DNA from 3 places in the Bacillus sp. SORGH_AS_0510 genome. Region 1 is predicted to be linked to each of the others. Evidence: riboswitches for the same ligand, from Rfam matches in the RefSeq annotation. Region 1 holds a riboswitch; each other region holds the start of a gene.
What was found. Region 1 has a riboswitch for cyclic di-GMP ahead of QE429_RS03245 (sensor domain-containing diguanylate cyclase). Riboswitches for the same ligand answer to the same signal wherever they lie in the genome.

Region 1 (10,171 bases):
ATAGAAAGTTTTACTAGTTTAGGGGGATTTTGGTTGTGAGATTACATAGATGGCTGGGGGCAGTGATTCTATTATGGACGTTAACCGCATGTGCTCATTCCTCTCAGAAAGCAGTCGGGGATGATATGAATCCGAATCTATCTTCAACGGAAAAAGAGGTAGCGAGTCAGGCGGTTTCCTATGTGAAGGCTATCCAAAGAAAAGACTATCAAAAGGCGTTTGGGATGGTATCTCACGTCTATAAAGAGGCGGGTGTTACTCTGGACGATTTTACAACGGACATCGAGCCAGCCACTTCTGCTCTCGAAGGTTATAAGATCAGTGTTATAGGTGTGAGAGACCGGTTGCCTAGAGAAACTTCGAAAACGAATAAGACGGAGAAATTTTACCTCGTGTCATTGTTCTTTGATTCCAAAGGGGACACACGGGAGGAGTATGCTCCTTATGAAGAGTCAGGCGTCAATTGGACGGGTGAGAAGCTTTGGTTTCATTGGGAAAAAGGGGCATGGATGTTCTACGGTAAGGATGATCAAGACGGGGTCACGTGGAAGCCGGATGCCTATGAGGCGGCTCTTACCTATGTACAAGCCTTAAAGAATCAGGACGCGGAGGCAATTTCCGGCATCTATTCTAGCTTTTTTAAACAGCAGGGAGAAACACTGGATGATATCCGTGACGAGCTTAGCCAATCGGAAGGGAATATGGTCTCCTATACGATTAAAGAGATTACGGATGACTTACATATAGATGAAGAGGATCAGGTTCTTACGCCGGAAATGGTGGATGGACTGATTCGAGTGAAGGGTAGTTATTATAAGGAAAACTATGAGGGAATGGATGAGCCGGAAGAGTTCAAGTTTGAGTGGTTTTTCCATTTAGAGGATGGTAAGTGGAAATATCTTTTGGATGATTCTTACGAGTTTCATAATGCAGCTATTTATAGTTTTCTAGAGAATGGGTCTGGGGCTGAGGGGGAGACTTCTTCTCAGGGAACGGATGATGGCCAGACGGTTGATTTTGGTAAGGGGGATTGGAAAGCCAATAATAAAAAGGTGTTGGCATCTGACTTTTTGACCCTTGCTGGTCAAGGGCAAATCAAAGGAGTGGACGTTTCCATAGGTGAACCGATTGGGCCGGCGCTGGAGAATGTTATGGGTGCTCCTGATGGGATGGGGGATGCAGAAGGAGGACGTGTGCTACTCTATAAAAGTTGCCATTGTGGGTTAGGTGTAGATTATGATTACGCGGATTATCCAGATACACCGGTGTATACACTCCAGCTGCCTATTCAGTTATCGTATGATGATGTGATTGAAGCTTTAGGGAAACCGGAGGAAGAGGGAATGAGTGAAACAGACTCTTCCTACACGCTCTATTATACAGTTGGCGAACACACGTTATTTGTTAAGAGGAGTGAGGGGGCGGTTGCTAGTGCTCCGTTTGATTCGATTACATTAAAGTAAGTTTACTAGAGAGAGAAATGTTGACAACACGGGGGGAATAGCAGGTGAGGAAGTTTGTAATGGGGTGCAGTATCACTGGTTTGCTTTTCAGCTTAGCAGTGGGTTGTACCAGGCAGGATGATATGGTCAGGGTCAATACGGATATTATGGAAGCTTTGCGGACATGGAGTGTCTATGAGGATCTGGACGATGCCTTTCCGGAGGATGTGATTGAGATGGTGAATGACATCGATCCAACTTATGATACCAAACCCTATTTGGCCAAGGAAAAACCGAAGATTATCTCCAGTCACAACCTGATATATAGCCTTAGACATGGGGAGAAGGAAGTGTCACATAAGGGCTATCTTAAGTTATATAAGAACTTTGAGAAACGATATAATTCGATTACGACAGTGAAACAGCATCCGATTACGGCGATGGATAAACTGGAAGATGAGTTAAATGAATTTCGGTCTGTTATTCCTAATTCAGGTAAGGACCTCTATTTTCATGGGCAGATTTGTACCATTATTGATGAGATTAACTGGTATCGAGAGAAGTATGAGGATGGGGAAAAGGATGATCGATCTTGGAGGGAAGAGGAGATTGCGACTCGTTTAGCGATGCTGGCGGTGGTGGCTGAATTGGTCGGGGATCACCCGGATATCTTGGATTTTGATCGGAATTCTAATTTCCAACAGTATGTATCTGATTTTGTTTCGGCGCTTGATATAAAAGCGAATCTTCAAGTAGAGGCACCCGCTGTGGATGAGGTGGTGGAGGAAGAGCAGCCTGCTGTGACGGAACCGGTTTCGACGGAGCAGACCATGACGGATGAAGATGCGAAGAATGCAGCTCTCAATCAGGCCATGGCGATTGTCAATGAGAAGATTGAAGGGATGGCAAGCATTGTTGCGTATGATGGGGATTTAGATACCAACGGGCAAACCTATTATGCTTTTTACTGTACACGAGACGATGGCTCGGGCGATTTCAGGCTATTTGTGAATTCGGGTGATTTTAAGGTGTATAAGGATGATCAGGGGTTTGATACGGAGTGGGTGCCGGAATAAGAAGAGATAAAAAAAGGGGACAGTCCCCCGTTGCGCTAAAGCGCCGGGGGACTGTCCCCGCTTTTTCTTATTGATTTTTTCAATAAGGGCCTTTTGAAAACTCTTATGTAAATTTTATATCCTCGCCATTAAACATGGACCAAGTTTCATCTAGCAGTTTATCAATATTGTCCCAATCGTTATTAATATCTTTTTGGACAAAATCAAACATCTGATTTTCCTTTTCATACATGCCCCATTTTAATTGTTGAAATCCATATTTAAAGAAAGCAATCCATTGAGGGTAACTGATGGAGAGCGGGTTCTTTGTGATAGCCACCTTACCTGCATTTGCTGCAGTTGCAATCATATGAGCAGAGAATAACATGGTTTGGAGCTTTGGTTTCTTGTTTCCTGGTGTATCAAATGGTAATGAATCTTTGATATCATTTCCCTCGATCATTCTTTTAGCAAAATAGGAGACTCTAACAATGACCTCGATTAGCAAGGTTGGAATAGACATAGCCAAAAAGTGAGAGAAGTCATATCCCTGCCGATACATCATCCGAGAAACTTCTCCGATTGTGTAATTGCCTCGTCCAATACTCCCTACCTGCAAGAATTGTAATAAAGGCATGAGTGGAGCTGGAAGGCCGGCAGAGGTGGAAATATCCGATTTCATATGACCAAACACCCTAGCAAGGGCTTCAAAGATATTCATGCCAGCAATATCTCTGCCAGCAATATCAACATTTTGTATAATCAGTTTCCCGTGCTTATCGATGGCAGTAAACCTGCCTTTTAATATATCAAGTGTTCCAAAAATGAAGCCAAGTAAGGGGTCATGGCCTAATGATTGAAACCGGTGCGTTCTCGCGCCTAACCCCTCAACCGTTTGATTTAAGCCTCTGGAGGTAGAAGGATCATAGGGAACCCAATTTCTTCTTTCAAGTTCATGTATTTCTGCAGGGGTGAGGGCACCTTGTATCTTTTCTTTAATCAGATTGGATAATGGTCCCCCATCGTGTCCCTTGCTCCCTAACATGCCAGGATGTTTAGGCATTTGGACTAAAAAGATGTCAATGATAGAAGCTAATACACCTGCAACTCCGCAAATGGACCAATCTATCTTATCTAGCCTATGGATGGATTTGAAATCCCCTCTTAACAATTCAATGCGATTTTCAACCCCTTGGATTTCTTCAGCGGTTAGAATATCAGCAAAACTAACGGAATCATTAGATGAAGTTTCAGCATCTGCCAATAGATCATCCCATGACCGAAGTGCCAGTTTTCTAGGTTTTCGCTCACTTGTTTTTTGGTTCATGTTCATGTTTTCTAGGCTAATCCCCAAACTGCGTAAAAGGTCTTCTGATTCTTGAATAGATGAATCCATCGTTTTTTTGATGTGATCTAGTTGGTTACCCATTTCTTTTAAGTTATCTGATTGGTGCTTTAGAATTTTTAGCTTTTCTAGGTCTGCTTTACTTGTTATGTATTTATCGGATGGACCTGCTTTACTCATGCGGCAATATCCGCTTTTAGGTCTTTAATAACCCCTGAAAGAAGGATATTTAAGGAGTTTAAATATTCGGCCCGTTTCTGTGTTTGGTTTAAGTCGTTTTTTAATTCTCTAATGATTGCATCGTGTTTTTTAATAGCTTCCTGTAATAATGCTTCCTTTGTTTGTACCAGTTTTTTCTTTTTAGAAGCAGAAAGAAGGGCATACCCGCCAACACCGAGAATCACTGCTGGTGCAGCTAGTACACCGATTCCGGCAACCATTCCGCCACCTACGATGGAACCAGCTGCAGCTAAACCTGAAGTAATTCCTGCCGCACTTAATCCAGACACGCCAAGGATGGATAAGAGTCCTAAGCCTGCAGCTCCACCTACTCCAATCCCAGCAACAGCACCGAGTACCTCAGGGATGTCACTTGTTTCAATTGTCCTTGTTCGGTCCTGTACGGCTGCTCCAGCCTCGTTAAGAATTTTTTTAATAGGTTCTAAAGCTTCCATATTTTTATACAATACCTTTTTTGCCATTCCTATCTCTCCCTTTGGTGAAAAATGCACTATTCTTATTAAAATAATAGAGCTTTTTAACTAGATTATAATACTTAATTTAGAAAAAAAGGATTAGTTTGTAATTTTTTTATTTTAGGGAATCCAAGGGGACGGTTCTGGTGGTTTTTTTCTTTTTCGTGATGACTAAAAAAATTGGTAGAACCGACCCTTTAGGTATATTGACCTGGTTATATTTTACAATTATAATTTAGATATATTATTATACATGTTTGATTATATACATATGTGTGAAGGGCAAATTCATTGAAAGATGAAGACGCAAAACTATAGGGACTAAAGTCGCGAGACAATGTTAGCCAGTTACCAATAGGAATTTTCCAAATCAATGGACTAATCTATGTTGGGTTGGTCTATTTTTATTGAGAAAAATAAGTAAGCTTTTATCAGGGAGATTGGAGAAAACGACATGAAGGTAACGGTCATCCTTTTATTAGTAGTATTTGTTGGTCTTCTGGTATGGATTCTTTACGGAATGCTTAAGTGGAAAAGAAAATTTCAAACCATCTCCCAGTTAGTAGAAAGTTCAAAGGACGTTGTCTATTACTATGAGGTACCGAAGATGAAGTTTACCTATATAAGTCCTTCTATTGAAACCTTTTTAGGCAAAGGGGTAATTGAAGAAGCTGAATTAAATCTTTACGCCCCTTTTGAAAGGGTTCATCCTGATGATTATGAAACGCTCATGCGTAAAGTAAGCGGCAATATGGATTATTCTGAAATCTTCATTCAGCGTTGGAGAGACAATAGTGGACATTATAGGTGGTTTGAGGAATACGCGAGCCCTATCTATGAAAATGGGCAATTAGTGGTCATACAAGGAATTATGAGGAATATTGATGAGAAGGTAAAACTACAACAGGCATTAGAATATCGAATATATCACGATCCTCTAACGGATATTTATAATCGGGAATACTTTGAGAAGAAATTTGAAGAGCTTAATACCTATATAAATGTCCCTGTTGCCTTAATCGTTTGTGATGTAGATGGTCTTAAATATGTAAATGACCATTTTGGCCACAGGGCGGGAGATGAATTAATCAAAGGGGTTGCAGCACTTATCAATCAATACTCCACAGAAGAGATATCCGTTTCACGAATTGGTGGGGATGAATTTGTTATTATTACGATTTATCAGACAGAAAGTCAAGTTCAACAACTTATATCTGATATTCGTAAAGATATAGAAAAGTATAATGCTCATTCATTCGAATATACGATTAAAATGTCTATCGGATATAGCTATGCATTCAGTTCAATAGAGCAAATGGAAGGATTATTTTCTCAGGCAGATAAAAAAATGTACGAAGATAAAGTGAGCAGAAAAAATCGTGTGTTTACGTAGGTGAAGCACCTTATAGCTCCAAGTCTTTTGTATTGGGGTTATGCTCGTTTTAACTAAAGGATTAATTAGTTTAGCATATAGGAAAAATAGGTGAAAATGCAGAAAAGGGACGGTTCCGATGGGTAGGAAAAAACCATGAGAACCGTCCCTATGGCATTCTATGGTGATATAGTTTAAAGGTTATGGAAAATTAAGGGGAGACGGTGAAAATCATGGAAACATTTCTTGAAATTCTATGAGAAGTTCTGAAGGGGGTTATGCGTGAATTGAGCGCATATTTCTTTCGGAAAAACGTTCTAGAAAACAAGAAAACTACCCCGCGCCGTAGCAAGCAAAAGGGTGGTTCTCACCTTGCTAGAATTGCATAAATTTATCAAACTAAAAGGCCCATCCAAAAAAGGGATGGGTCGATTACTCTAACTATATATAGGTAAATTAGAATCAATATGTCGTAAAATTTCTTCAAAAGTAACCATATTCCACGCCGCTCGGCCAATAAACAATCCGTCCACGTTCTTACACGAGAGATAGCCCTTGAAATTATCGGTATTAACGCTCCCGCCAAACAGAAGCGGAACATCCTTCGCAGCATCCTCACCATACAGATCAACTAACACACAGCGTAAATAATTATGAATTTCCGCTACATAATCCGCATCAGCCGGTGTCCCACCCTCACCAATCGCCCAAACCGGTTCATAAGCAATCAATATATTGGATAGTTGTTCAACAGTGATACCAAACAAAGAAACCTTCAACTGTTGAGCAAGCACCTCGTACGACACCCCAAAATCCTTCTGCTCTTTATTCTCCCCAATACACACCAGTGGCCTCATCCCATGATTAAGAGCAGCTTTAATCTTTTTATTTAAATCGTGATCATTCTCATTATAGTATTGTCTTCTTTCGGAATGACCAAGCTCCACAAGATCAATTCCTATCTCCTTTAACATCAGAGGACTGATTTCACCAGTGTAGGCACCCTTATCCTCCCAATGCATATTCTGTGCACCAAGCAAAATATCATGACCGCTTAATTCTTCTCGTATTCTAGATAAGGAAGTATAGGGAGGGATAATAAACAATTTGATTGAACCGTTCAAACTACTAGCTAATTCTTTCAACTCTTTGCAGTACTCCAAACCCCCTGCGAGTGTTTTTGTCATCTTCCAGTTGGTTCCAATCCAAATCTCTTTATCTTTCATTCTACATTTCCTACAACCCATTCTGCCATCGCTTCAAAAATAATTGCAACTGTCGTAGCCCCAGCATCCTGATGACCAATGGCGCGCTCTCCAAGCGTTTTGGCGCGGCCGAACTTCGCTATGAATTCCTTTGTCCGTTCAACACCGGCATTGGCCTGAGCCGCTGCCTCCTGCAATGCCTCTGATAAGTCGGAATAATTAGAATTATTTAGGGACAAAACAGCCGGCTGGAAGGCATCAATCATAGTTTTATCGCCCAAATCCGCTTTTCCGCGTGTTTTAATCGCTTCTAGTGATTTTTTCAAAAATGGTTGCCAATGTTTGTAAATTAAGGGTCTTATGTTCCTCAAGACCTTTCACGCCGCCAACAAACATGGTTCCAAAGATAATGCCGGATGCTCCACCCATGGAGCTAATCATCGACATCCCAATTGTTTTAAACACTTCGTTAATGGTAGGAAGCTCTTTTTGATTTAAATTTTCAATCGCTTTTTTAAAACCAACAGACATCCCGATACCATGATCACCATCACCAATAGCACTGTCAATTTCTGTTAAACGCGGCTTGCTCGCAATTACTTTTTCCCCAACAAATTGAAACATTTCCTTTGTTTGTTCAACTGTTAATTCAAGTCGTTTTTTTGTATCTGTCATTGGATATTCACTCCTTATTTTTGAACATAGAACGGAGAATAGGCAGGGGCTGCATAATATTTCTTCAATTCATCATCCAGCTTTAGTAAAGTAATGGAAAAGCCGCCCATTTCTTGTGTGGTACAATAGCTGTTTACATGTGTATCAAAAACCTTAATATCTTTTTCCTTAAGAATCTTCGAAACTTCTTTGTTCACAATAAACAATTCTAATAGAGTGGTAGAACCTAAGCCATTAACAAGCACGCATACTTCGTCGTTAGCAGCTAAATCCATATCTGCAAATAACAGGTCCATCATCTCGGACGTTAATTGATTAGCAGGCAACATTTGAGAGCGCTTAACTCCTGGCTCACCGTGAAGACCCATTCCAAATTCAATTTCATCTTCACCAATGGAAAAAGAAGCATTTGTTTCACCCGGAATCGTTCCAGGAGATAAAGCGACACCGATAGAACCGGTATGATCATTAGCTTTAGCCGCCACTAGCGCGACTTCCTCTAATGATAATCCAGAATCTGCGGCTGCTCCTGCAACCTTAAATACCATCACGTCTCCGGCAATTCCTCTTCGTTCACGCTTTTTATCTTTTGGAGCCGAAGCTACATCATCAGAAATAGCAACAGTTTTTGTTGCAATTCCCTCAAAATCAGCAAGCTCTGCAGCCATATCAAAATTTAAGACATCTCCTGAATAGTTACCATAGAGATACAACACACCTTTTCCAGCATCGATGGCTTGAGTTACTTCTAGAATGGTGTCTGGAGTTGGTGCAGCGAAAACGTTTCCAATTGCAGCCCCATCAGCTAAACCGTTGCCAACGAACCCAAAGAATAATGGTTCATGACCGCTGCCTCCGCCGATTAACACTCCCACTTTGTCTTTCTTCTCTTTTAATACAATGCCGTTGGTTGTTTCTGTTTTTTTATAAAAATCACCATAGGCCTCAATCACACCTTCAAGCATTTCGGGAATAACGTTTTCAACATTGTTAATGACCTTTTTCATATCACACCAACTCTCTTTTGAATACTTTCATTTACTTTTGTTTTTCATTGTAATTTGTTTATAGTTTTCTGTCAAATTGATTTTTAACAAGTTATAACGTTAATTGGAGTTTTCTTTAGTTGCTCTAAAATTTCTTTTGATGCTTGGGAATCAGTGATGATGGTATCAACTTCTTCGGTACTTGCAAATGGTGATATGGAGACGTTCCCCATTTTTGAATAATCTAGCAGGGCTACTACTTGCTTAGAAGCATTTTTCATAAGCTTTTTCAATTCTACTTCATATACATTGAAATCTGTAAGTCCATCGTCTATGGTAAAGCCTTTCGCTGAAGTAAACATAATATCAACGTTGATTTGCTTAAGAAGGGATGCTCCCATAACACCTTCCACCCCAATTGATCCAACCCGTAATAAACCGCCTAAGAGGATAACCGTTAAATTAGGGTTTTCCTTCAATTCCATTGCTGATGCAATTCCGTTGGTGATAACAGTCAGCCTCATAGATGATTCTTTTAAAATACGCGCTAATTCTAAGGCGGTGGAACTAGCATCTAGGATAATACATTGGCCTGATTCAATAATTTCATAGGCTTTTAAGCCAATTTTGCGTTTTTCTTCTTGATTTTTTCTTTTGCGCTCGGAAAAAGTATTTTCTGTTTTCACTTTCTTTTGTTCAATGGTAGCCCCGCCATGTGTTCGCGTTAGCTGTTTATCTTTTTCCATAGCGTTTAGATCGGAACGTAATGTCGCTTCTGAAACCTCTAGCTTTTCAGCTAGCTCCTTAACGGTTACACGCTTTTTTTCACGTAGGATTTCTAATATTTTTTCTCTTCTTTCATTTGTAAACATTTTTGACAAAATGAATCCACCCTCTTTATAATTCGACAAATTTCTTACATCCATTTTACAACAAAACCCTTAAGGACACACAATTTATCATCTTAGTTTATTTTAAATATAGCATAAAAAAAGAAATCGAAAAATACAAAATATAAAAATAGTGCTATAAACGAAGGTAAATGAAAGTAAATAAAAATAATTGTTGACTAAGTGAAAACGTATAATATAATTAAGTCAATAAAACTTACGAGGTGATGGGAAAATGAAAATTGGAATTGGGTGTGATCATAATGGCTTCGATTTCAAAGAAGCAATTAAAGATTACCTTCAGGGGGAAGGAGTAGAAATCATAGATTACGGATGTCATTCTTGTTCCTCTGTTGACTATCCAGATGTAGCATTTGAAGTTTCAAAGGATATTATTGGAGGGAAGATTGAGCGTGGGATTTTAATTTGCGGCACTGGTTTAGGGGTAGCGATTGCTGCTAATAAATATCCTGGTATTCGTGCTGCAACCTGTCATGATGTTTATT
Region 2 (10,171 bases), 2.4 Mb from region 1:
TACAAGCATGTTAGATGCTAAGATTTAGAGTTTTACTTTTTAGGAGGATTTGTCATGACATCAACGTTTCATGGGATTGAATTAGGAAAACGAGGACTAGCGGCTCAACAAACAGCCCTTTCTACCACTGGGCATAATATTGCGAATGCAAATACTACAGGGTATACACGTCAACGGGCAGATATGATTGCCACAAAGCCAGTTTCCATCCCAGGCATGCAAATCCAGTTAGGAACCGGTGTAGAGGTAGATCAGATCGCCCGATTACGTGAAGATTATTTGGATGTTCAGCTCCGTGGCGAAAATAAGAGTTTGGGTTACTGGGAAGCAAAAAGTGATACCCTTACCAAAGTGGAAGAACTATTAAATGAACCTTCCGATGATGGTTTAGCATTTACAATGGATGAATTTTGGAAGGGTTGGGAAGAGCTATCGAAAAATCCTGATAGTGCTGCCGCCCGTGCCGTTGTTAGCCAAAAAGGGGTAGCAGTAACCGAAACTCTTAGACATATATCCGCATCATTAAATCAGATGCAGGATGATCTGCAATTGGTCATAAAAGCAAAAACGGATTCAGTAAATTCCTTTGCATCACAAATAGCAAGCCTGAATGATCAAATTGCTCGGCTCGTTCCAAACGGATATCAGCCAAATGATCTTTACGATCAGCGAGATGTATTGATCGATCAGCTTTCTAAACTTGTAGATGTAAATGTTTCACCTCCTAATAAAAAGACAGGTGTGGTAGATATCTCTGTTGGGGGAGTACTGATGGTTTCTGGGAAAACAGCGAGTACTTTAACAGTAGATACTTCTGGTGGCGTCGTTGATCCAGCCAATATCAAAATTGGAAATACACAAGTAACCTTAAATTCTGGTGAATTATTGGGAAGAATCGAGTCATATGGAATTGTAGGCGGCGGTGTAAAATCTACCATTCCTACAATTCAAGAGAAAATAAATAATCTAGCGATGACATTTGCCAATGCTGTTAATTCTGTTCATGAACAAGGAATGAACTTAGAGAATATTAGCGGAACTTCAACTAATAAAGTACCATTCTTTATTGGGACAAGTGCAGGTGATCTAGCTGTGAACCCAGCTATTTTAAACTCTCCTAGTTTGATTGCTGCGGCTAAAGAGGAATCAGCCGGACAGTCATCAACCGGTAATGGTAAAAATGCTCAGGATATTGCGAATATTAAATTTACAGCTCTTACGTTTCCTGGAATAAACGCGACTGCCGATGACTATTACCGAAATATTATTGGTCAGCTCGGTATCGATTCGCAGGAAGCACAAAGAATGCAAAGTAATTCTGAAGTGATTATTAATCAAGTAGAAAACCGTCGTCAGTCCGTATCTGGAGTATCATTGGATGAAGAGATGGCAAATATGATTAAGTTCCAACAGGCTTACAACGCTTCAGCACGAATGGTAACAGTTGTGGACCAGTGTTTGGATAAAATCATCAACGGTATGGGCCGAGTAGGCTTGTAGGGGGGATAACATGAGCTTACGTGTCACTCAAAATATGTTGAATCAAAACCTATTATTTAATTTACAAAGAACCAACAAGACGATGGACCAATTACAGGAACAAGTATCCTCTGGCAGGAAAATTAACAAGCCATCAGATAACCCCTGTAACCGCCGTACGAGGTATGTTTTACCGTTCATCTTTAAACGAAATCGATCAGTATAAAAGAAATGCTGATGACGGACTCTCTTGGATGACAACAACGGATGAGGCGCTAGATGAGGTCACATCCGTGCTTCAACGGGTGAGGGAGCTTACTTTACAAGGCTCAAATGGAACCAATAGTGAAACAGATCGTAATGCAATCGCTGAAGAAATTAGCCAGTTAAAAGAGCATTTAGGAGAGATTTCAAATTCGCAGATTGGCGGTAAATATATCTTTGCCGGCACGGATGTAAAAACTCCACCGTATGATGCTTCAGCTAAACAATTTACTAACGCTAACAATGAAAAACTAGAGTTAGTGGTGGGCCAAAATAATACGGTTCAAATTAATGTGAAGGGTATCGACATCTTCAACAACGATGGAGCAGGTGGTATTTTTAAAGTACTCTCGGATATTGAATCCGATTTCCGCTCTGCTACACCTGGTTCAACAGATCATATTGCACAACTAGATGGTCAAATGGACAACCTTCTCAGACATCGTTCTGAATTGGGGGCACGGATGAACCGAATGGAGTTAAGTATTTCTCGTATAGATGGACTTGAGGTGTCTACGACACGCCTACTATCAGGTGAAGAGGATGTAGACATGGCGGAAGTTATCACGAATCTGAAAACTCAAGAGAATGTTCAACGTGCGGCTTTATCAGTTGGTGCACGTATCATTCAGCCTTCATTAGTAGATTTCTTACGTTAATTACATTAAGGCAGCACAATTTATTGTGACTGCTTTTTTTATGTGATTTTATCATTTACCTCTTAACTTTTATTACCAATTACCGATATAATTAGAGAATGTTAATTTTTTCTATAGAAATAGACACCAGGAGGACTTTATGTATCCAAAAGTGAACCAAAACATAATGATTGATATTATGGACTATGAACTATCCTGTAGGTCCAATATTGCTGAGATTGGCCAATCCGAGATACTTATCAGTATTCCACTAGATCGTGAGATTATTGGTTTGATATCAGTAGGGATAAAATTAGAAATTTCCTATCTCACTGGAGAAAGTAAATTTCAATTTACAACAGAAATCCTTGGCAGAACGAAAGATACCATTCCCTTATTACGCTTAGCAAAACCAAAGGAAAATGAGATCATAAAAATCCAGCAAAGAGAAAATGTTCGGGTCAATTCCAATTTACGTTTAATGATAGAAGAAAATGAATTACATACTATCAATATTAGTGCTGGAGGCGTACTATTCTCCTCCAAACTAGATTCTTCCTTTTATCAAGACGAAGAGATTGCAGGAACATTATTTGTGCCCGATGCACGTAGTAAAGAAATCGATTCTGTACCGTTTAAGGGTAAAGTTATTCGAGTGAGTTTGATGAGAGAAATTGAAAGAAATTATGTTGCGCTTGAATTTACTTCCATCAAACGGCCAGACCAAATGAAAATCATCCAACATTGTTTTGAAAAACAGCGACAGATTCGTTTGAAAGTGCGCTAAGTATCTACATAAAAGCCTTCTCGTTTCAAAATGAGAAGGCTTTCTCTTTTATTTTTCAAATTTTCTCTGTTATTTATCAAACTACACGTTTACAGATAATTACAAATTTTATATAATTAACATATTGATGTAAATTGTAACAATTATTTATTTTGATGAAAAGACACCCATAAAAAATTCATAAGAACGAATACATATAGTAAGAGAACAAACCAATAGTGTTTTTGGGATGACAAATGATTTTGATAGATGTATGATTGTAGTTTAGGTTTTATGTTTTGTACCAATCGTTCTTTTCTAAAAATCATGTAGGAGGTATTCTTATGAGTTTGAAATCCGCATTATTTGAGCTTAAAGAGTCATTAACGAACAAGGAATTAGGACAATCAGAAGAGTCTTTCATTCATGAGTTGGAAAATAAAAACAAATTAAGTAATGGATCACTAGTCTTTTATTTTAGCAATTTGATGATGTTCCATATGAATGAAAATAATCAAAATACATTAGATTCAAAAAAGACAAACCGAAAATGGACTAAAAATGAAATTTCATTTATGTTTCAATATATTAGAGACCGCCAAGACGAGGGTGCATTGAATATTACAGAGATTCTAGAGGAAACAGCAGACTTGTTGAATCGAGGTTATCAATCTGTAAACTATAAATATTATTCAACTCTTAAGTCCCATGAAAAAGTTCAAAAAGCCAATCAAAATGGCATTCAGTTCACAACTATTAATGAGCGCAATGTACCAGTAATTTCAATTGAAAAATTGGATGATACGCCACAGATAGCACAAATTCAAAACACTCCATCATTACAAGACGGTGATTTGTTAGATATTCTATCCGGTCTTATTACCAATGTCCAACAACTGCCCGGTCTAAATTTACATGAAATGTTAAGAGGCTTATACCAATTAACCAATATGGCTCTTCAAAACCAAGAAGCTCTTCAACAAATGGAGACGATGAAATCAACCATCAACCATGAAAAAGAAGCACTTAGGGAAAAACTGGTTAAGAAAGAACAACAACTAAGGTTAGAGAAAAAACGAAATGACGATTTACAGCTAGAAGTTTCTAAGCTTGCACGAGAGATTACTGCATTTAATAAGTTAGGGGATGCAGCTAAAATACAGAATCTTAAATCCTATAATCAAAGACTTAACTATATTATTGATGGATTTGGCATTGTCCTTCAAGTTGGAAGCTAAGGAAAAACGAAGGAAAGATACTCCATTTTAACAATGGAATATCTTTTTTATATATTTTCTAAAGTGGAGGAATATATTAACTTATCCAAAAAAATCAAAATGATTCAAAATACATCTTTTTGATGGACTTAACTTTTTTTCTTACTATCCGATAATCATAAAAACAAGAAATGCATGTAAAGAAGGAGAGTTAATAATGGTTTTAAATAATCCTTACCAAGCCTATCAAAAACAAGCTGTCACTACGTCAAAGCCAGAAGACCTTACATTTATGTTATATGAAGGATTAGTTAAATTTATACGACTATCAAAAGCTGCCTTGCAGGATAGAAGACTAGAACAAAGTAACACTTATAATTTAAGAGCACAAGATATTTTAAGTGAATTAATGGTAACCTTAAAAAAAGAATATAGTATTTCTGAACAATTACTACCGATGTACGACTTTATGAAATCACGATTGATTGAAGCGAACCTTAAGAAAAGTGAGGAAATACTTGTTGAAGTAGAAGAGTTTGCCGTGGAATTATCAGAAACTTGGGCGACTGCCATGAAACAAGTTAAAACTAATAGCTAGGGTCTGAATTAAAAATGAATGAATTGCTTAAGAAGATATATGAAGTGACAGTAGAGATGTGCCACCTATTAAAAGAAGAAAATTATGAGGAATTTGAAAAACTTTTAGACGATCGAAATACACTTATGTGTAAAGTGGATGAATTAAAAAATAGTGTAAATGGTTATGTTTATTCATCATCAGAGTTAAAATTGTTAAAAGACACATTTCAACTAGATCAGGAATTCGCTCCTTTACTTGAAAAAAAATTGTCTGAAACAAAAATTCTCATCAATCAACAAAAGAAGCAAAAACTCGTCTCTCAACAGTATAGGAACTACACTAAACAAACGAATGGTATCTTTTTAGATTCAAAAAGGTAAATTTGTCATAGAAAATGTCGAAAAAAGTAAATATTATTTGTAGTTTTTAACAAAATATGACAAAAAACTAGGTGAAACACCTTTATATTCTATAAATTAGGACTAAATACCTAGTTAATTCGACAAAATTAGGTAAAAAGTCGGGTATTCTATATTGTTAAAACATTCTATTATTTGATTAGAGATTATTTAGTTACAAGAAAACATTGAATCTCGATCAAGGCAAAACTGATGAAAATCAGTGACGCAAAGCTAAAGGGGCTAAGGGAATATACTATGCCAGCCAGTTGCCTAATAGATAGGGTGTTTTTCCTAGGTATAAAATGTCTACATAGGTATAGGACTTCTATACCCTCTGAAAGATATTTTGTCTGTTAACCCCCCTTCTGAAAGGCGGGGTTATTTTTATGTCCTTTAACATGGGGGTTAAGGAGAGGAAAAAAAGAATGTTCCTACAACAGATAAAGACAGACGAACATGTCAACAACAAGATTTTAGATTTAATGGAATTTAAAAAGAGGAAACCATTGTTTAAGCATCCGATTAAGATAACACTTGGATATCCAATCAATTGTTCCTATTATATTGTGAAAAATATTGTTTATATGGGAAAGCAGATTCTTGCAATGAAGCAAGAAGAGGATACAGATACGATTGTTTTAGTTGAAGGAAAAATTGAAAATGGCCAATTAACTTGCATTTCAATGCTTACTGAGGATTGTTTAGTAGATGTAAGTAGAATGCTAGACGGCGCGATCTAACCCATAAGAAAGGAGCTTACCATTGAAAATAGGTGATGATTGGTTTACCAAAACGATGTTAACAAGTACGATGTCAAGAAACGAAAATTTAACTACACAGGTAGGGACAAATAGTTCAGACTTTGCAAACCTTTTTACATCGGTCTTAAATGAATTAATGAAAAATGAAATACCAACGGCAATCCAACCTTCATTGCCTTCCTTCTTAGAAAATATGACCATTACTAATGAGGGTTCAAAATTAGGGGAGGATTCGTTATCTTCTTTTTCAGGAGAACCGTTACGATTTCAGTCCATTAATGCTGATAAAGTTGATGAAGTGCTTGGCGGTAAGTTAAAAGGAATGGGGGAAGCATTTGTTCAAGCTGGACAGAGATTTAATGTGGACCCTGCATTACTTGTAGCAATTGCACAGCATGAAACAGGAAATGGAACATCAAAAGCAGCTTATATTAAGAATAATATCGCTGGTATGATGGGCAAAAATGGATTAAAGTCATACTCCTCTATTGAAGAAAGTATCATGGACATGGCCCGAAATTTAAGTAAGAACTATCTTGGACAAGGGCTGACAACCATTTCAAAAATTGCAGGTAAATATGCCCCTGTTGGTGCAGATAATGACCCTAATAACCTTAATCATCATTGGGTTTCAGGTGTAAGTAAATTTTTTAGTCAATTAAAGGTTTAATTCAATCTCAAAATGTTCTATAACAAAAATTTCCTTTGTAAAAAAGTGTAGATTAATAGACCTTTTTTATAGTATATTGATGATTGAATGTTGATAATTTTGTTGATATTTATCAAAAAATATCAAATTTTACGAGTGGAAAGGAGGAGGGGCATTTTGACAAATATTAACCTCCTACAAAAGGCATTAGATGCTTCCAGTTTACGCCAACAGGTGATTTCAAATAATATATCAAATGCTGAAACTCCAGGATATAAAACAAAACAAGTAGTGTTTGAGGATATCTTTAAAAAATATTTAAGTAATCAAACAAGTTTTGAAGGAAATCGTACAAATAGTCGTCATTTAGTAATTGGCAAATCATCATTTATACCTTCAGCCAGCATTGTGGAAAATACAAATTCAGTTATGCAGAACAATGGAAATAACGTTGATATCGATGAAGAGATGACAAATATGGGGAAAAACTCCCTTTGGTATTATACACTGACCGAACAAATTAACAGTGAATTTCAACAATTGTCCATTGCTATTAAAGGAAGGAGCTAAGGAACATGTTTGATTCGTTAAATATAAGTGCCTCAGCATTAACAGCTCAGCGTTTACGAATGGATGTAGTTTCTTCCAATATTGCGAATGCGGAAACCACTCGAGGTACATATGTCAATGGCAAATGGGAACCATATCGTCGAAAAATGGTAAGCATGGAGCCTAGAGAGAAGTCCTTTAACCAAATACTACAAGGGGCAATGGAAAAACAATCGCAATCACAGTTACAAGGAGTAAGGGTTACTGGAATCGTTGAGGACAAGACCCCATTCAAAACGGTCTATGACCCAGCAAATCCAGATGCAAATCCTGATGGATATGTGATGATGCCAAATGTTGACCTGTCAAAGGAAATGGTAGACATGCTTGCTGCGTCTAGAGCATACGAAGCGAATGTTACTTCATTTAACACTGGCAAATCGATAATGTTAAAAGCGTTAGAAATTGGACGTTAGGAGGATACATAAATGAACGTTTCCGGTATAAATAGTGGATTAATCAAAATTAATCAAAATCCAACTCAAAATGTTGAATCAAATTCGACTACAACCTCCTTTTCTAATGTACTAAAAGGGTATTTGGAAAATGTTGATACAACTGTTAAGCAAGCTTCCGATCTTACTGTCAAAGCTGCGGCAGGGGAAATAAATAACATACATGATGTAACCATTGCATCACAAAAGGCGAAGGTAGCTCTAGAATTAACCGTTACTGTACGAGATAAAGCAGTAGAAGCATATCAAGAAATGATGCGGATGCAGTTTTAATAGAATGATAGAAAGCTGGGCAGGGTGAGAGATGAAACGATCATGGACAGATCAACTTAAACATACAGGGGAGCAATTTGGAAGCTGGTGGAAATCCAAGAGCTCAAAACAAAAAGGACTCATCGTAGGGACATTTTTATTTCTAATAGTTGCCCTCTCTACCTTTATTTTTTTTGCGTCAAGACCTCAATATGTACCGTTATATACTGGCCAATTATCTCAAAGGGAAGTTGGAGACATAAAAGCAGAATTGGACAAGGAAGGCTATACAGGGTATAAACTTTCTGACACAGGTACAAGTATAGAAGTTCCTAAAAAAGATGCACCGGATTTGTTAGTTAGTCTTGCTGCAAAAGGGTATCCCAAAGATAACAAAATCAACTATGATATTTTTGGACAAAATCTCTCGTTTGGAGGGACTGACAGACAGTACGATATTCTTGAACGTGAAGCAATGCAAAACCAAGTTGCAGAAGTAATTAAGCATGTAGATGGAATTAAAAATGCTGAGGTAATAGTAACTTTACCTGAAAATTCAGTGTTTATCCGACAAGAGGATGAACAAAAAGCTAGTGCTTCAGTGATGGTAGAGGTTGAACCAGGTGCAAAGCTAAGTTCGCAGCAAATTAAGGCTCTCTATACATTGGTTTCTCGAAGTGTTCCTAACTTGCCAGTAGAAAACATCACGATAATGAACCAATATAGTGAGACTCTGGCGTTGTCTGAAACTGATGATGAGGAACAAGCACTTGATAAATATGATGAACAACGGAAAGTACAACAAAATGTCGAACGGGATATTCAACAGGACCTTCAGAGTTTACTAGGAAACATTCTAGGGACAAACAAAGTGTTCGTTCACACATTTGTAAAAATGAATTTTGATAAAGTCAAAACAGAAGAAAAATTAGTTAAACCAACGGATGACAATAATAACGGAATCGCCATCAGCTCAGAAAAAACTTCTAAGACTTATAGTGGGTCAGGCTCAAATGCCGGTGGGGTAGTCGGAACAGGCGAAACCGATGTACCTGGATATGTAGGATCTAATTCTGGTGGCGATAGCAATTATGAAGAGTCTGAAAATAGGGTCAATTATGAAGTTAATAGAATTAATAATGAAATCATCAAAAGTCCTTATCAAATAGAAGATATTACAATCAATGTGGGTGTGGAGCCGGATTCAGCCAAATCCAATACTCTATCAAAAGCAACACAAGATAATATCAAAAATATTGTGGCGAATACAGTACGGACGGCGCTTGGACATCCGAATTTAAGCCAAAAAGAGATTGATCAGCGAATCACTGTTTTTCCACATACATTTGCAACGAATACAGCTAAGCAAATCGGATCTTCGCAAAATTGGCTGTTAATCGGATCAGCAGCTGCTGGAGGACTCCTTTTACTTGGGGGACTGATTTGGATGTTGTTACGGAAAAGAAGACAAAAGCAAGAGGAACTCGAGGAACAAATGGAATTCTCATCATCTGCAAACGTTAAAGAACCAGAAGAATATTTTGCTGAGCAAGATATGAGTGTGGAAAGTCAATTGAAGAAGCTTCTTGAACAAAGACCGGAAGATTTTTCAAAAGTTATTAGAACATGGATACACGAAGAGGAGGTTTAAGTCCCATGGCTTCAGCATTAAAGTTGACTGGAAAACAAAAAGCAGCGATATTGCTTATTGCGATGGGCAAGGAGGGTTCTGCAAAGGTATTTAAGCATTTACCTGAAGAAGAAATTGACCAGATAACCCTAGCGATTGCTAATATCCAGAAAGTAGATCAAAAAGAAAAAGAAGAAGTTTTGAAAGAATTTCATGAAATGTGTATTGCACAAGACTTCCTGCAAATGGGTGGCATTAGCTATGCACAAGATGTATTAGAATCTGCATTAGGGAAAGAGCGTGCGCAGGAAATTATCTATCGCTTAACGACTCAATTACAAGTGAAACCATTTGATTTTGCTCGACGTGTGGATGCCATGCAAATTTATCATTTTCTTCAAAATGAACATCCTCAGACGATTGCATTGGTGTTAGCACACTTGGAGCCGCAGCAATCATCCATGATTCTT
Region 3 (10,171 bases), 3.7 Mb from region 1:
ATATTTAGTTTTACCTCTTTAAGGGAATTGCAGGAATGGTTTGAAAATAATATTGGAGAGTAATCTCAGGTTAAAGTCGATGGTGAGAAGCCGTCGACTTTATTATTTTTCTAATGGACCGACTAGTACCCGTGAAGGCGAAAAAAGGAGAGGGAAGGTAACTAGTAGTTGTGACTAGTGCCCCTTGAAGAGAAAAAAAGAGCTGGAAGGTAACTAGTCGGCGTGACTAGTGCCCGTTGAAGAGAAAAAAAGAGCTGGAAGGTAACTAGTCGGCGTGACTAAAGCCCGTAGTAGAGAAAAAAAGAGACGGACGGTAACTAGTCGTTTGACAAGAGCCTATTGAAGAGAATAAAAGCGACAATTGGTAATTAATCAAAGTGACAAATAACCATTCCAAAGGGGCATTTTTTAAAAACTGATAAAATTATCCATTTTACTATTGACAATATTTATATTAACAATGATAATATAAACATAATTAATATGAGGTGATTCAAAATGAACATTCAAGACGTAATCCTAGGATTTTTATATGACGAGCCAATGAGCGGCTATGATATCAAACAAATGATGGAAAACTCTGTTTCTTACTTTTTTGATGCTTCCTTCGGGGCAATCTATCCAGCGCTGAGAAAGATGGAAAAAGAAGGTCTGGTGGAAAAACAAATCATCCAGCAAGACGGTAAGCCGAACAAAAATCTATTTGTGATTACGGAAAGTGGAAAGAAACAATTTCAAACGTATCTAAACAGCCCAATCAACCCCACTGTGACAAGATCCGATATCTTAATCCGAATCTTTTTCGGGCGGTTTACCACAAAAGAAAAGGTAATGGAATGGTTGTTGGAGGAAAGAGGAAAAAACCAAGCGATGTATGATAATTTGACTAGAATTGCTAATTTGCACCCAAACATGGAACCGAATAAAAGATTCACCTTAGAGTTTGGGATCCGTCAAGCAGAAATGATTCTAGGAATGATAGATGAGGAACTAAAAAAAATGAATGAAGCTAAAGGGGAGTAACCTTAATGAAGGGTACAGGTGGAATGAAGGTCGTTTTGCTGATGTGTTTGGGGATATTTGTTTGTATGCTGGATTCAACAATCATGAATATTACACTTCCTGCAATCCAGGATAATCTGCATACCTCGTTGGAAACAAGCTCGTGGATGTTAAATGTATACACTATGACAATAGCCGTCCTAGCTATTCCTATGGCAAGGTTCGCTGAAATGTTTGGTAGAAATAAGTTTTTTATTTTTGGGATATTTGTTTTTGGATTAGGTTCTGCGCTTTGCGGTCTAGCCACAACTGGAGATTCTTTAATCGCAGCACGGTTTATTCAAAGCTTTGGAGCGGCCATTTTAATCCCCTGTAGCATGGTTATCGGTATTGCGGCCATGCCGTTGGAAAAAAGAACGCTCCCATTAACCTTACTTGGTGCTACACAAGGGCTAGCCACCGCACTTGGGCCGACAGTTGGAGGCATTATCACCGAAAAGCTTAGCTGGCATTGGGTATTTTATGTGAATGTACCTATCTGTCTGCTGGCCATGATCAGTGCTTTTTTCATACTAACACTGAAAAATGAAAGTCGTGTAAAGTCAAAAATTGACTGGTTGGGCTTACTCTTTTCTATTGCTGCAATCTTTCCACTAAACCTAGTGCTAATTAAAGGAAATACATGGGGCTGGGATAGTATGCAAGCAATGGTTTGCTATATTATTACGATTATTTCTATTGTTCTTTTTATCATGGCAGAGAAAAAGTCTAAATCGCCCATGGTTAACCTAATTCTTTTTAAAGACCGGTTATTTACGGGATCGGTTGTAACAGTGACAGCAGGTTTTATTTTCCTCATCGGTGTAATGGTCCTACTACCTCAGTTTTTAACTAACTTCCAACATAAGACAGAGCTTCAAGCCGCATTACTAGTTACACCAGTATCTGCCGCCATCTTCGTATTTTCCAACTTTGCAGGTTTGTTAACGAAAAAAATAGGATTTACGATTCCAGTAATACTTGGGTTTGGGATCATGGGAATTGCTTACTACTTGCTACACAACTTAAGTATTCATAGTACTTCTAGTCAGGTTATTTTGTTGTGCAGTTTGCTTGGGTTCGGATTTAGCTTTGTTATTTCTTCAGCCACGATTGCAAGTACATCCTCATTTGAAGGGGAGATGCTAACAGCTTCCCAAAGTGTGTTTTCTATGCTTAGACAGGTTGGTGTCGTTTTAGCAGTAGCAATCTTTGTTGCAGGCTTGACCAATAATATTCAACATAAGAAACAGAATGTTGTTCATTTTGCGGCTCAAAGGCTTGAAAAATTAGATTTGCCACAATCAGCAAAAGAACAAATCTTTAGTGAAACAAAAAAATCAATTAAAAAAGAAAAGCAAAACCTTAAAGCAAATCAGGAAGAAATCTCTACTACAGAACGTCAACAGCTGATTGATGGGAATGTAGAAAAAGTGCTTTCCACATTGCCAGAAGATCAGAGAGTTTTAGCAAAAGAAATGGTGTATAAACAAGTGGAAAAACAGGTAGATGAGGAAATTACTCACAATAAGAAATTAATAAAGACATATGGAAGTCAGGTGAGTGCCTATGCTCATAAAACAATTGCATCCAGTTTTGCTGATCTTTATAAAACAAGTATCCCGTTTGTACTAATTTGTTGTTTAACAGGATTTATTTTTAGAGAAAAAAGGAGAAAGAATGTATTTTCCAATGTTCAATTCCAAGCAAACGAATAAGTTGGAAGTCCAAAACACCTGCGTTGTAGAAATGACGCAGGTTTTGTGTTTAAATGTCGAAATAAATGGAATAGTATTTTTTTTCAGTAAAATATGGTGTTTTTTGTGGTAATATATACCTCCAACAATTATAATGACTGTGAGTACATTTTCCTAAAAGGCAACCTATTTGAAAAGATAAGGACGCAAAGCTACAGGGGCTAAAGTTTGATTGCTATGCCAGCCAGCTGCATATGTTTTTTTTAGTCCTCTTCTATCTAACTCCATGACAGCCACTAGGAATAAAAAATGGAGGGAAAAACATGTTGAAAAAAGTATTTGCCATTTCTCTATCAGTCCTTTTAATGTCATCATTTGGGACAAGCGTATTTGCTGCAGAGCCTACTCCAGCAGATTATGAGAAGGTTATTGCTTCTATTGAAAAAACTAACCAAGATATTGAAGCTAAAATTGCAAAAGCAGTTCAAGATGCTGATGGGCTGGAGGCTCAGTACATAAGAGATATTCAAAAGTTAGAGGAAGGCGACACTGTTGTTAAATTAAAAGATCAAAAAAACAAATTACAACAGGACTTAGTAAAAACCAATGATATAAACAAAGTAGAAAAAATAAGAAGTGAGCTTTCTGATCTAAATAGTAAAATAGAGGAAGAAACAGCTAGAATTAATGAGAGGATGTCAGCTATAAAAGCAAAAGTTGATAGTTTAGTGCAGTCTTCTTTAGAAAAAGGATATGATAAGGAAAAACTTGATAAAAAAATAGAAAAGCTTAATGAACAAATAAATAGAAAATTAGAGAAACATAATGAAAGAACTGAGAAATTTTCAAATGATTTGGATAAATTAATTACAGATTTATATAATGTTACATTAAAAATGTCTACGGACGCAATCAATAAGGCAGCAGAAAAGGGCATCCAAGCAGAACCTTACTGGACACTTGTGGAGCTAGGAGGAAAGTGGGTTTGGATTGACCCGATTCGTGTTTGCCATTAAGAGTCTGGGGGTTTTAACATGAATGGTCTTCACCTTGGGGAGAACGGGAAATATTTAGAAAAAGTAATAGATTCAACATCTGAGTTTAGTTTAATAGCAAAAGGTGACGGCTCAGAAGTTATCTTACAAACAATAAAAGAAGGGAAAACCTTTTATGTTTTTCCAGGTGAAGAACCAGAAACAATGGAATTCTTCTTTATAGTTAATGGAGAATGTGTCTATGAAGAAATGGATACTAAAATTTATTTAAAATCTGGTGATTATTTTTATATACATCACCTTGAAGATGCTACTTATTTTAAAGCATTAACAGATATGAAGTTAATTTGGTTCACTACTCAGCCTGCTTTTCACTTTATAAGCGAGAGTATTAATGAGTTAACAAAAATTGTTAAGCAAGTAGAAGAAAAAGACCAATATACCTATCAACATAGTGCTAGGGTGCAGACATATTCTGTGAGAATTGCCAAACAGTTACAACTTTCGAAAGAAAAGCTAGAAAATCTTTATTTTGCATCCCTCTTTCATGATGTGGGAAAAATTCATGTTCCTGAAGAAATTTTGAATAAACCTGGAAAACTTTCTAATGAAGAATTTGAAATCCTAAAGAAACACTCTTGGGATGGGTGCGAGATGGTTAAATCAACCTATTATGGTCATATTGGAGATATTATTTTACAGCATCATGAGAGGTTAGATGGATCCGGATATCCATCAGGTCTTAGTGGTGAAGAAATTCTATTAGAAGCCCAAATCATAGGGGTAGCAGATACCTATGATGCAATGACTTCGGACCGTGTATATAGAAAAGGTCTGGATCCTAAAATAGCAATAGCTGAACTTAAAAGATTAGCGGGTTCTCATTATCGAAGTGAAATTGTGGAGGCATTTGAAAAAGTATTAATTATAGACGGAAAACTAAAGGTAGAAGACCTAAAACAAGTCCCTTAGTACCATGGGACTTGTTTTTATTTTAAAGGAGTGGTGAGGATGGAAGTTTTAAAAGCAATAAATCTAGGCATTAGATTTACATTGGAAATAGTAGTACTTATCATTCTTGGCTATTGGGGGTTCCATGTGAGCCAGAGTACAGTTATAAACATAGTATTAGGTATTGGAGCTCCAATGATAGCCGCTGTTATTTGGGGGATGTTTGGAGCCCCTAAAGCACCTTACACATTATCTAGCATGCCTTTTTTAATGTTGGAGATAGTCATATTTGGCCTTCCAGTCATTATTTTGTTCTTTTTAAATAAACACACACTAGGCTTTTGTTATGGACTCATAGCAGCATTTAATCTGTTATTCATGAAAATCTGGAATCAATAGTTTCTTGGTGCACCTGTCCTTAGATTAGCAGGTGTATTTTTTTTGTCGCAAATTGTCGTCTTATTTTTCTGAAAATTCAATTGACTAGGTGAAATAAATATAGTAATTTATATATAACAATATATAACGTTATATAAAGTTGTATGTTGTATATAGTGAACAGGGAGGCAATAAAAATGACGACAGAATTAGTAATTGATTTAAAAAATCAAGTGCAACAGGCTTTAGCAGAGGTTGAAAAAAGAAATATCTCGAATGTATACTTCGTAGCTTGTGGTGGTTCCTCGGCTCTTATGTATCCAAGCAAATATGTAATTGATCGTGAGGCAAAAACCCTTGATGCCCATCTGTTTAGTTCAAATGAATTTATCCATCGGAATCATTCTAAACTGGGAAGTAATTCTCTAGTTATTTTATGCTCACATTCTGGGACAACACCTGAAACCGTAGAAGCCGCAAAATTTGCAAGATCAAAAGGGGCATTAGCAGTTTCTTTAACAAACGTTGAAGGCTCGCCATTAGCACTAGCATCAGATGTAGTTTTAAAGTACCAATGGGGTGAAGGGGCTAATGCCTTCACAACTAATTATTCTGTGCTATATCAACTAGTATTTGGTGTGCTGAAAGTGGTTGAAAATAACGAAAAAGCTAGTATAGTAGAAGAAAGTCTTGAGAATTTACAAAATGTTTACGAAAAAGCAGCTGCACTCTATCAAAAGAATGCAGAAGATTTCGGCAAAGAGTATAAAGATGAAAAAATTATCTATACAATGGCAAGTGGAGCAAACTATGGTGTTGCTTACTCCTATGCCATTTGTATCCTTATGGAAATGCAATGGGTTCATTCACATGCTATCCACGCAGGCGAATACTTTCATGGGCCGTTTGAAATTATTGATGAAGAAACACCTTTTATTATTTTGCTTGGATTAGATGAGACAAGACCGTTAGAAGAAAGAGCACTCGCCTTCTCAAAACGATATGGTAAGAAATTAGTTGTCCTTGATGCAAAAGACTTTGATTTTACGGGTGTAGCAGAAGAAGTACAAGGATACATTGCTCCACTAGTCTTAAACTATGTTTTAAGAAAATATGCAGATCAGTTGGCAGAGGCTCGGAACCATCCATTATCAAAGAGAAGATATATGTGGACAGTTGAATACTAACCCAAATTAAATAGCTAATTTCCACTACTTTAATTATAGAAACTGATTCCTTTCTGGAGGGGAACCATAATGAAGAAGTTATTTATTTTAAGTATGATTGCTATTCTATTCCTATCCTTTTTTTCCGGATGCTCTAAGAGTTCAAGTTCATCGAATGGAAAAGAGATAGTAGAATTAAAATTCTTCCACCGCTGGCCTAATCAACCTAAGAAGCAATATTTTGAAAAAGCAGTTAAAGAGTTTGAAAAATCTCATCCAAATATAAAAATTAAAACTGAAGCGGTATTGAATGATTCATATAAAGAAAAGATTCGTGTTGTTCTAGGGTCCAGCACCCCTCCAGATGTATTTTTCTCGTGGAGTGGAGAATTTGCATATAACTTCGTACGTCAAGGACAAACACTGGATTTAACTAAGTATATTGAAGAAGATAAGGCTTGGTCTGATCAAATTATTGCCTCGCAATTCAATGCATTTACTTTAGATAACAAGACATATGGAATTCCATGGTCTACTGATGGGAAAGCTTTCTTTTACAATAAAAAGATATTTAAAGATTTAGGTATTGAGGTTCCGAAAAGTTGGTCAGAACTAATTGATGTTTCTAAAAAGATTAAGGCTGCTGGCATCACTCCAATTACATTTGGAAGCAAAGCGCCATGGACGATCTCTCATTATATTGGAACATTAAATCAATTGATGGTACCACAAGATGTGATTAACAAAGATTATGATTCTAATAATCCTGAAGGTGATTTCTCCCATCCAGGTTACGTAAAAGCATTGGAGAAATTCATGGAACTTGAGCCTTACTTTAATAAAGGAGTTAACTCTGTTGATCACGAATACTCTCGTGAACTATTTAATAGTGGAAAAGCGGCAATCGGTTTCTTCCAGCTAGCAGAAATTGGACTGATTGAACCATCTCTAAAAGAAGACCTTGGGGTGTTTAATGTACCCGGTATCGAGGGTGGAGAAGGGAATCCAAATTCGATTACTGCGGCACCTGAAGGCATCATGATCTCATCTAAAACCAAGCATCCAAAAGAAGCAATGGAATTTGTTAAATTCTTAACTTCGAAGGAAAAAGGGACAGAGCAATTAAAAGAAGTAAGTGAATACAGTGCGGTAAAGGGGACAACAACAGAGGCGAATGCATCTAAGCTTCAACAGGATGCTATTAATCTAATTGTTAACGCAGAGCAAACTTACTTATGGTTTGACACTGCTGTAGATATTAAAATTGTGGATGCCTATTTAAATGGAGCACAGCAAATGTTGGATGGAAAGAAGAGTCCAGAAGAGGTAATGAAAGATGTTCAAAAAGCAGCAAAAGAAGTGAAGGATTCTGCGAAAAAATAGGAAACCGAAAAGGTGGTTGCAACTTGACCACCTTTTTTCTAAAGATACGCCTTTAAAAAAGGGGAGTTCATATGCAAAATACAAACAAATGGTTACCATACCTATATATTGCACCTTGCTTAATCTTTTTAGCCCTTTTTGTTTATTATCCAATTGTTGAAAATCTATTTTATAGTTTCTATGAGTTTTCTGCCTTTTCAGCAGAAAAGACTTTTGTTGGTTTTGAAAATTTCCTTAATCTTTTCAAAGATGAAGTTTTTTATATAGCATTAAAAAATAATCTTTGGTATGCAGTGATCTCAATTATCTTTCAGGTGTTTGGCGGGCTCATTTTAGCCGCTATACTTGAGGATAAAATAACGAGATTCATCAGTGGCTTGTTCAGAACCGTATTCTTCCTCCCAGTTGTCATTTCAATGACTGTCATCGCGTTGCTGTTTACCTTTGTCTATAATCCGGATATCGGGATTCTAAACGGGCTATTAAAAATGCTAGGACTTGAGAATCTAGCAAGAGCCTGGTTAGGGGAATCTGAGACTGCTATTTTTGCTGTCATTGCTGTTTCTCAGTGGCAAAGTATCGGGTATATTATGATGTTATTTATTGTAGCTATTCAAAACATTCCTCAAGAATTATATGAAGCTGCAGAGATTGATGGTGCAGGTAGAATTCGGAAATTCTTTTCCATTACCGTCCCACAAGTAAAAGAAATGTTCTTTGTCACAACACTTATTACCTTAACAGGTGCATTCACTGTATTTAATGAACCGTACATTTTGACTGGTGGCGGTCCCGGGAATGCCAGTGAAGTTTTAGGGACATTACTTTACCATTCTGCTTTTGGAAAGGATCAAATGGGTTATGCTGCTGCAGTGGCAACGGTCATTTTAATCATTACCTTAATTGTTTCATTAGCCCAATTGAAAATATTTAAAACAGGAAAGGATGTTTAGGGTGGAGACAAGCAAAGTAATAGACTATCAACCATCGATTTCATTTAAATCGAAGTATAGGAAACAAAAAAAGACAGTTAAAAGCCTTCCTATTTTTACTGTACTTATTTTATATTTTGTCGTCATTGCCTATCCGCTTTTTTGGATGGTCATCAACTCGTTTAAGTCCACACCTGAAATATTCTCTAGCAGCTGGGCGATGCCAAAGAAATGGTTATTCTCCAACTATACGGAGGCATGGAATACTGGAATTTCTGGTTATTTTCTTAATAGTTTAGTAGTTACAGCAGCAACATGCTTTATCACAGTGCTAGTAAGTGCACTTGGGGCATTCAGCCTAGCCAGATTTGAATTTAAAGGGAAGAATCTGCTGTTGATTTTTTGTATGGGAGGAATGATGCTATCCCCACAAGTTAGCTTAGTTCCACTGTACAAGCTTATTCAATTATTAGGAATTCATGATACGTATTTTGCCATGATCTTTCCTTATGTTGCCTATCGCATTCCCATCACTATTCTTTTAATTAGGGCTGCTTTTCTTGAGGTACCGAAAGAATTAGAGGAATCTGCTTTTCTTGACGGGTGCAGTACGTGGACTATCTTTTTAAAAATTCTTGTTCCCTTAAATAAGCCCATTTTGCTGACTGCAGTAGTGTTGACGGCTTACTATACGTGGAATGAATTTATGTTTGCATTAATCTTTGTTGATTCTGATGCATTGAAAACAATACCTGCTGGTTTAATGCAGTTTCGGGATGCCCTGCAAACTAACTGGGGAGTCCTTATGGCTGGATTAATGATCTCTGCCTTACCGATTATTTTATTATTTATTTTTATGCAAAAGTATTTTATTCGAGGGTTATCATCCGGAAGTGTTAAAGGATAAGAAGGAGTGAGACATGATGAAAATCATTGGAATAGGAGATAGCGTGGTTGATATTTATCAAGATCGAAATGAAATGTTTCCTGGTGGAAATGCTCTAAATGTGGCGGTTTTAGCCAAACGAAACGGGGCAGAGGCTGCGGGCTTTATAGGGATTGTTGGAACCGATGTGGAAGGGGATCATATTCTTGATTCATTAAGTAAGAATGGGGTAGACAGCAGTTTAGTTAGAAGAGCAATTGGTGAAAGTGGAAAAGCCTATGTGGATCTAAATGAGGAAGGGGACAGGATCTTTATTAAATCGAATAAAGGTGGTGTTCAATCAAAGCTTAAACTGAACCTGGCAGTAGATGACTATGAATATATCAAGACATTTGATGTGGTACATACTAGTATCTATAGTCATTTAGATGATGAATTGCCGATTCTAAAACAGTACCTGCCTGTGTCATATGACTTTTCTAATCACTTTACAAATGAATTATTAGAAAAGACGTGTCCACATATTCAGTTTGCATTTATTTCGGGAAGTGATTTAACAGAGGCTGAACTAGGGGGGCTATTCAATAAAATTCATGGATTGGGAACCCCTTTTATTATTATTACAAGGGGATCCAAGGGTGTGGTTATGTCACATAATAATAAACGGTACATCCAGGGAATAGAAGAAGCAGATGTGGTGGATACATTAGGTGCCGGTGATTCATTTATAGCTGGATTCTTA

Region 2: it holds a riboswitch for cyclic di-GMP, as region 1 does, so the genes downstream of both, QE429_RS15765 (hypothetical protein) here and QE429_RS03245 (sensor domain-containing diguanylate cyclase) in region 1, are expected to answer to the same signal.
Region 3: it holds a riboswitch for cyclic di-GMP, as region 1 does, so the genes downstream of both, QE429_RS21825 (hypothetical protein) here and QE429_RS03245 (sensor domain-containing diguanylate cyclase) in region 1, are expected to answer to the same signal.

Annotation. Positions count from the first base shown of each region.
Region 1 is NZ_JAUTAU010000001.1:618,990-629,160, forward strand. Features, by position in the region: gene QE429_RS03225 (hypothetical protein) at 36-1,463, shown strand; gene QE429_RS03230 (hypothetical protein) at 1,508-2,518, shown strand; gene QE429_RS03235 (hypothetical protein) at 2,622-4,022, opposite strand; gene QE429_RS03240 (hypothetical protein) at 4,019-4,543, opposite strand; cyclic di-GMP riboswitch class I at 4,809-4,893, shown strand; gene QE429_RS03245 (sensor domain-containing diguanylate cyclase) at 4,992-5,930, shown strand; gene QE429_RS03250 (triose-phosphate isomerase) at 6,347-7,135, opposite strand; gene QE429_RS03255 (DAK2 domain-containing protein) at 7,132-7,440, opposite strand; gene QE429_RS03260 (DAK2 domain-containing protein) at 7,415-7,789, opposite strand; gene QE429_RS03265 (dihydroxyacetone kinase subunit DhaK) at 7,804-8,796, opposite strand; gene QE429_RS03270 (DeoR/GlpR family DNA-binding transcription regulator) at 8,880-9,647, opposite strand; gene rpiB (ribose 5-phosphate isomerase B) at 9,901-10,171, shown strand, end outside.
Region 2 is NZ_JAUTAU010000001.1:3,061,952-3,072,122, reverse strand. Features, by position in the region: gene QE429_RS15805 (flagellar protein FlgN) at 1-28, shown strand, start outside; gene flgK (flagellar hook-associated protein FlgK) at 55-1,500, shown strand; gene QE429_RS15795 (flagellin N-terminal helical domain-containing protein) at 1,511-1,705, shown strand; gene QE429_RS15790 (flagellin N-terminal helical domain-containing protein) at 1,665-2,402, shown strand; gene QE429_RS15785 (flagellar brake protein) at 2,542-3,168, shown strand; gene QE429_RS15780 (hypothetical protein) at 3,492-4,385, shown strand; gene fliS (flagellar export chaperone FliS) at 4,582-4,962, shown strand; gene QE429_RS15770 (flagellar protein FliT) at 4,977-5,324, shown strand; cyclic di-GMP riboswitch class I at 5,536-5,619, shown strand; gene QE429_RS15765 (hypothetical protein) at 5,771-6,085, shown strand; gene QE429_RS15760 (glucosaminidase domain-containing protein) at 6,108-6,776, shown strand; gene flgB (flagellar basal body rod protein FlgB) at 6,933-7,325, shown strand; gene flgC (flagellar basal body rod protein FlgC) at 7,331-7,780, shown strand; gene fliE (flagellar hook-basal body complex protein FliE) at 7,793-8,092, shown strand; gene fliF (flagellar basal-body MS-ring/collar protein FliF) at 8,124-9,722, shown strand; gene fliG (flagellar motor switch protein FliG) at 9,728-10,171, shown strand, end outside.
Region 3 is NZ_JAUTAU010000001.1:4,281,098-4,291,268, reverse strand. Features, by position in the region: gene QE429_RS21840 (hypothetical protein) at 1-63, shown strand, start outside; gene QE429_RS21835 (PadR family transcriptional regulator) at 499-1,023, shown strand; gene QE429_RS21830 (DHA2 family efflux MFS transporter permease subunit) at 1,029-2,759, shown strand; cyclic di-GMP riboswitch class I at 2,909-2,994, shown strand; gene QE429_RS21825 (hypothetical protein) at 3,062-3,754, shown strand; gene QE429_RS21820 (HD-GYP domain-containing protein) at 3,773-4,705, shown strand; gene QE429_RS21815 (YrdB family protein) at 4,745-5,083, shown strand; gene QE429_RS21810 (SIS domain-containing protein) at 5,260-6,249, shown strand; gene QE429_RS21805 (ABC transporter substrate-binding protein) at 6,319-7,611, shown strand; gene QE429_RS21800 (carbohydrate ABC transporter permease) at 7,683-8,564, shown strand; gene QE429_RS21795 (carbohydrate ABC transporter permease) at 8,566-9,450, shown strand; gene QE429_RS21790 (PfkB family carbohydrate kinase) at 9,467-10,171, shown strand, end outside.